2 regions of the Enterococcus sp. 2201sp1_2201st1_C11_2201SCRN_220225 genome follow, and region 1 is predicted to be linked to the other one. Evidence: a T-box and tRNA genes for the amino acid it is inferred to sense, from the RefSeq annotation. Region 1 holds a T-box; the other holds one or more tRNA genes.
What was found. The T-box of region 1 lies ahead of argS (arginine--tRNA ligase). A T-box ahead of a tRNA ligase gene usually reads a tRNA of that ligase, here a tRNA-Arg.
Positions count from the first base shown of each region.

Region 1 (3,123 bases):
GAAGAAAAAATGGATATTTATGTGATGGAGCCAAATGGAGAAGAAATTCGCATCACCCCAAAACACAATTTACAAAAAGTCTTAAAAGAAAGCTTGGGCTTATCAGAATTGTTCTTGATTCCCACAGGTGGTGGTGATGCGATTGCTGCTTCCCGGGAGCAGTGGAATGACGGTTCCAATACCCTAGCCATCGCTCCAGGAAAAGTGATTACGTATGATCGAAACCATGTATCCAATGAGTTACTGCGAGAAGCAGGGGTGGAAGTTTTGGAAATCGCTTCTGGGGAATTGTCCCGGGGGCGAGGCGGTCCTAGGTGTATGAGCCAACCAATTTGGCGAGAAAGACTTTGAAATTCTGAGCAAATATGCTATCATTTTGTATAAATATACGTTTAAGGGGTTTTTGTGATGGAATATTCAGTTTTTCAAGGGAGAAGCTTTTTAGCAGAAAAAGATTTTACGAAAGCCGAACTGATGTACTTGATTGATTTTGCGGCTCATTTAAAAGCTTTAAAAAAACAAGGGATTCCTCATCCTTATTTAGCGGGGAAAAATATCGCTTTATTATTTGAAAAGACGTCCACTAGAACTCGCTCGGCTTTTACTGTGGCGGCGAATGACTTAGGCGCCCATCCAGAATTTTTAGGAGCGGGAGATATTCAGTTAGGCAAAAAGGAATCGGTGAAAGACACGGCTAAAGTTTTAGGGAGTATGTTTGATGGGATTGAATACCGGGGGTTTAGCCAAAGCGCAGTGGAAACTTTAGCCCAATATAGCACAGTCCCAGTGTGGAATGGCTTGACAGACCAGTGGCATCCTACGCAAATGCTGGCAGATTTTTTAACCATTAAAGAACATTTCGGTGCTTTAGAAGGGCTGACCTTAGCTTATGTAGGAGATGGACGCAATAATGTAGCCAATTCACTATTGGTTACCGGTGCCATTTTAGGGGTAAATGTCCATGTGGTAACTCCCGAAAGTCTCTTTCCCGAAGAATGGGTAATCAATTTGGCAAAAGACTATGGGAAAGATAGCGGCAGTGAGATTTTGATTACTTCTGACATTCCACAAGGAGTTAAAGGAGCGGATATTTTGTACACAGATGTCTGGGTGTCCATGGGAGAAGAAGCCGAGACCAAAGCGCGGGTGGAATTGCTTTTACCTTATCAAGTCAATCAACAAATGGTGCAGGCTACGGAAAATGACAATGTGATTTTCTTACACTGCTTGCCGGCATTTCATGATCAAGAGACCCTTTTTGCTAAAAAAATCGCTGAGGAATTTGGCATCACCGAGATGGAAGTGAGCGATGAGGTCTTTCAAGCAGAGTACGCCAAGCAGTTTCAACAAGCGGAAAACCGGATGCACAGCATTAAAGCCGTGATGGCAGCTACATTAGGAAACCTGTTTATTCCTCGAGTTTAAAGGTCATGGGATAATTACGCCTTGGCAAATTCCTGATTCTTTGCTATAATTTGTCCAACTTGATACTAAACGTTGAACAAGAGAGTAGCTTTGCAAGGCATTTGTAGCGAGTCCGGAGTGGTGGGAGCCGGATAATGTAAGCAAGGGGAAGCGCACTTGGGAGTTTCGCTTAGACGGCAGTCGACCGTTAACGACAAGGTGGCCTGGTGATACAGGCAACAAGAGTGGTACCGCGGGAATTCTCGTCTCTAGTGTCTTAGGACATTAGAGGCGTTTTTATTTGCCTAAGAGTCGGTCGGTCTCTTCGTATGGTAGAAGCAAGTCAAGAAAAAATAGGAGGATGGAAGATGAACAATAAAGAAATTGTAGCCAAAGAACTCTATGCAGTTGTGAAAGATGATTTAACCTTAGAACAAGTCCAAAATTTACTGGAAAATCCTAAATCGGCAGACCACGGGGATGTGGCTTTTCCCGCTTTTGCTTTAGCTAAAGTTTATAAAAAAGCGCCGCAACAAATCGCAGCAGATTTAGCCATAAAAATTGCTCCGGAAGCATTTGAAAAAATTGAAGTGGTGGGACCCTACTTAAACTTCTTTATGAGTAAAGGCAAAATCAGTGAAACCGTCTTAGGCCAAATCGTCAAAGAACAAGCAAATTACGGCAATGCTAGTATCGGGGAAGGCCAAACAGTACCGATTGACATGTCTTCGCCTAATATTGCCAAACCAATTTCCATGGGGCATTTACGCTCTACAGTAATTGGCAACTCCATTGGTTTTATTTTAGAAAAAATTGGCTACCAACCTGTGCGAATCAATCATTTAGGAGACTGGGGAACTCAGTTTGGGAAATTAATCGTGGCTTATAAAAAATGGGGTTCAGAAGCGGCAGTCAAAGAAGAACCAATTAAAGAATTACTACGATTGTATGTGGATTTTCATGAAAAAGCAGAAACGGAGCCAGCTTTGGAAGATGAAGCTCGGGCTTGGTTTAAAAAATTAGAAGACGGAGATCAAGAAGCCACTAGCTTATGGCAATGGTTTCGGGATGAATCTTTAAAAGAGTTTAATAAGATTTATGGCCTATTAGATGTTTCCTTTGATTCGATGAATGGAGAAGCTTTCTACAACGATAAGATGGCAGAAGTTGTTGAATTGTTGGAAGAAAAACACTTGCTTAAAGAAGACCAAGGTGCGGAAATCGTGGACTTGTCTGCTTATGATTTGAATCCAGCCTTGATTCGTAAATCTGACGGTGCGACTTTGTATATCACCCGGGATTTAGCGGCTGCCATTTATCGCAAGCGGACTTATGATTTTGCCAAAGCAATTTATGTGGTGGGCAATGAACAAAGTAATCACTTTAAACAATTGAAAGCTGTTTTGAAGGAAATGGGCTTTGATTGGTCCGAAGACATCTACCATGTACCTTTTGGATTGATCACGAAAGACGGCAAGAAACTTTCCACTCGTAAAGGGAAAATTATTTTACTAGAAGAAGTTTTACTAGAAGCGACGGCTTTAGCCAAAGCTCAGATTGCGGAAAAGAACCCGACTTTGGAAAATCAAAATCAAGTAGCTAGAGAAGTTGGTGTAGGCGCCGTTATTTTCCACGACTTGAAAAACGATCGCTTAAATAACTTTGATTTTGATTTAGAAGAAGTCGTGCGTTTTGAAGGGGAAACCGGACCTTACGTAC
Region 1 is NZ_JBCOJC010000013.1:49,510-52,632, forward strand. Features, by position in the region: gene arcA (arginine deiminase) at 1-351, shown strand, start outside; gene argF (ornithine carbamoyltransferase) at 409-1,425, shown strand; T-box leader at 1,489-1,678, shown strand; gene argS (arginine--tRNA ligase) at 1,773-3,123, shown strand, end outside.

Region 2 (3,123 bases), on a different contig from region 1:
AGCCGCAGAAGTCTTGCCTACCTTATCTGGACCTTATGATTTTATTTTTATGGATAGCGCCAAGTCGAAATACATTGAGTTTTTGCCAGAATGTTTGCGCTTGTTGAAAAAAGGTGGCGTCTTAATGGTAGATGATGTATTTCAAGCGGGCACAATTTTGGATCCGATTGAAGAGATTCCTCGAAAAAACCGGGCAATCCATCGTAAATTAAATGAATTTTTACAAGTGGTGATGAACCATCCCCAACTAACTTCTAGCTTAGTACCTTTAGGCGACGGCGTGATTTTAATCACCAAAGAAGTGGAAACTGTCACTTTGTAAATGTCAAAAGAAATAAAGGAGAAGTTATGACTCACACAAATGATTTTTCTGAAATTTTATCGGGACGCAGATCCGTACGTCAATTCGATGAAGGAGTGAAAATTCCCCAAGCTGAACTATTGGGGATGATTCAAGAAGCGGTTAGTGCCCCGTCTTCTATTAATATGCAGCCTTGGCGCTTTTTAGTTGTGACAAGCGATGAAGCAAAGGAAAAGTTGCGCCCTTTAATCCGTTTTAATACGCGTCAAAATGATTCTTCTGCTGCGATGATCTTGATTTTAGGTGATTTACAGTGTTACGAATGTGGAGAGCAAATCTATAATGAAGCGGTAGCTATGGGTTTGATGCCCGAAGAAGTGCGCGATAAACAGTTGGCCACTATGCTTCCTTATTATCAAAATTTGTCAAAGGAAGAAATGACTAGAATTGTAACCATCGATGCAAGTTTGGTGGCGATGCAGTTGATGTTAGTAGCCCGAAAACACGGCTATGACACCAATCCGATTGGTGGCTTTGAAGCAGAAGGTCTGCCAGATGCGTTAGATTATAATAAAGAACGCTATGTGCCAGTGATGATTTTGGCTATAGGAAAAGCGAAAGAAGCGGGCTTTCCTTCTTATCGCTTGCCTGCAACAGAAATAACACGGTTTGAATAAATCAGCGAAACACTCTTTGCTTTTCATTTTGATGAAAAAAAGAGTGTTTTGTTATGGTGAAAGAAATCGGACTAGCTATATTTTGGAGGCGAATAGAGAAGCATGCCAACCGGTTTTGAAAAGCCATTACATCATGTTCGGGTGACTAGATTGTTCTTAAATGATTCAAAGAAGTGAAATGAAGTGCTTCTTATTGTGATGGTACTTCTTGTAAATCTTCAAGGGTAGTGGTCTTCTTCAAAGTAGATAATAGAAGTGCAATCAAATCAGTAAACGAAGAGCGATTTTTGTTAGGCGCAATTTATCTGTGGTCATGGTATAAAATAACCATCTGAGCATTCGATAAATTGTTGCAAAGAGTTAGAAACTCTGGTAAAATTTCTTCTGTTGGTGTCGTTATGGTCTAAACTGTCAGTTGAAATTCTATCTAAATAAGCTGGAAGTTACTGATTAAGGACTGTAATTACTACTATTATTGCACTTGTGTCCATAGCTCAGCTGGATAGAGCATCCGCCTTCTAAGCGGACGGTCGGGGGTTCGAATCCCTCTGGACGCGTATCAATAGGATTTAATAGCCTTTTAGCCCCCTACAGATTACGTTTTGTGGGGGGCTTTATTTAGAAAATTCCACCAAGTTGAGTTGGTGATCAAAAATAGTGTCAAGCTAGGTAGGAATGCTAAAATAAAAGAGTTAGAAAAGAAAGGGGAGAAGAAAAATGAAAAATTCATATTTCGATGGAGGATTAGCAACTTATGTAGGTACGTCTATTCTGTCATTTTTAATTACAGTTTGTACGCTGGGTATTTGTGCTCCCTGGGGAATCTGCATGTTGTACAATTGGAAAATCAAACATACGGTAATTGATGGCAAGCGGCTTTATTTTGACGGGACGGCGATGCAATTATTTGGCAATTGGATTAAATGGCTCTTGCTAACATTTATCACGCTTGGTATTTATGGTTTCTGGTTAAATATTAAATTGGAACAATGGCGCGTAAAACACACTCATACGATGGCGTAGGCTTCTTGTTTTATCATTAATACAGACATGAAAAACTGACAGTAACCTTATACTGGTTTTTAAATAAATATGACCAACTGTAAACCGAAGATTCAAAAAGCGAAACACTCTTTTAAGTAACCAAGGAGTGCTTCGCTTTTTTTGTCCAAATACTCAAAGGTTGACTCACCTTTATTTCCGGCAATCTTTTTTACTCAAAGGCTTTAGCGTAACGCACTTTTCCATGAACTCCTGCAAGTCCTTTGGGTGTTAAAGCTTTAATCAGAAAAGCTGCATCGGGAACTGGAAAGGGTGCGGTAATTTCATAAAGACTGGCTTTTTGATAGCCGAAGCGAGGATAGTAGTCGGGATGACCAAGAATGCTAATAAATTCATAAGAATGGGTCACGGCTCGCTTCTCCAATTCTTGCAAAATTTTACCACCAATCCCTTGTCCTTGCCTTTCAGGTAGAACGGCTAAAGGTGCTAGTACTAAGCCGGTAAAGGTCTGATCCTTGTTTACAATCTGGACTTGGCTCAATAAGCCATGACCCAGTAGTTGGCAGGCTTCTTCGGCTACCACTTCTAAATCTGGCTCATAAGTTGCTTCTTGTCGGATTTTATCCACGAGTTCTGCTTCATTTTGATAGCCGTGGTCTGAATGTCGAAAAGCGTTCATTATCAGTTCTCTTGTTGGAAGATAATCTTTTGGCTGAATAGATCTGATTAACATAAAACAATCACCAGCTTTCTATGCTTGATAAAAAATTGGCCTAGAGGATAGGGACCTAATTATGGGACTATTTGATTTTACGAATCCGATAAGACTCAAAATATTCCGGTTGACCACCGCTTTTGGCAAAGGCGTAGATTCCCATGACAATGGCGCCGGCGGTATTGGTGAACATATCTAACATGGTATCCATTAAGGCCGCTCGCCCAATGAGTTCCTGTCCATGGCTAATGTAGCGTTGGAGATTAAGGGAGGCAACGGAGTCACAGAGAAATTCCCAAAATTCCCAAAAAACGCCGCAAACGCCGGAAAAAGCAAAGCCGAAGAGTAAAAAGAGCCAAATGGAGACATCTTTTGTATGAGCTTTTTTCAAAAACATGGCAATCAAGCCATATCCTACGGCAGTTAAT
Region 2 is NZ_JBCOJC010000027.1:7,160-10,282, reverse strand. Features, by position in the region: gene AB5754_RS08440 (O-methyltransferase) at 1-322, shown strand, start outside; gene AB5754_RS08435 (nitroreductase family protein) at 349-978, shown strand; tRNA gene AB5754_RS08430 (tRNA-Arg) at 1,462-1,535, shown strand; gene AB5754_RS08425 (DUF898 family protein) at 1,696-2,001, shown strand; gene AB5754_RS08420 (GNAT family N-acetyltransferase) at 2,192-2,713, opposite strand; gene AB5754_RS08415 (hypothetical protein) at 2,781-3,123, opposite strand, start outside.
Region 2: it has a tRNA-Arg gene. The T-box ahead of argS (arginine--tRNA ligase) is inferred to sense a tRNA for this amino acid. The anticodon was not compared.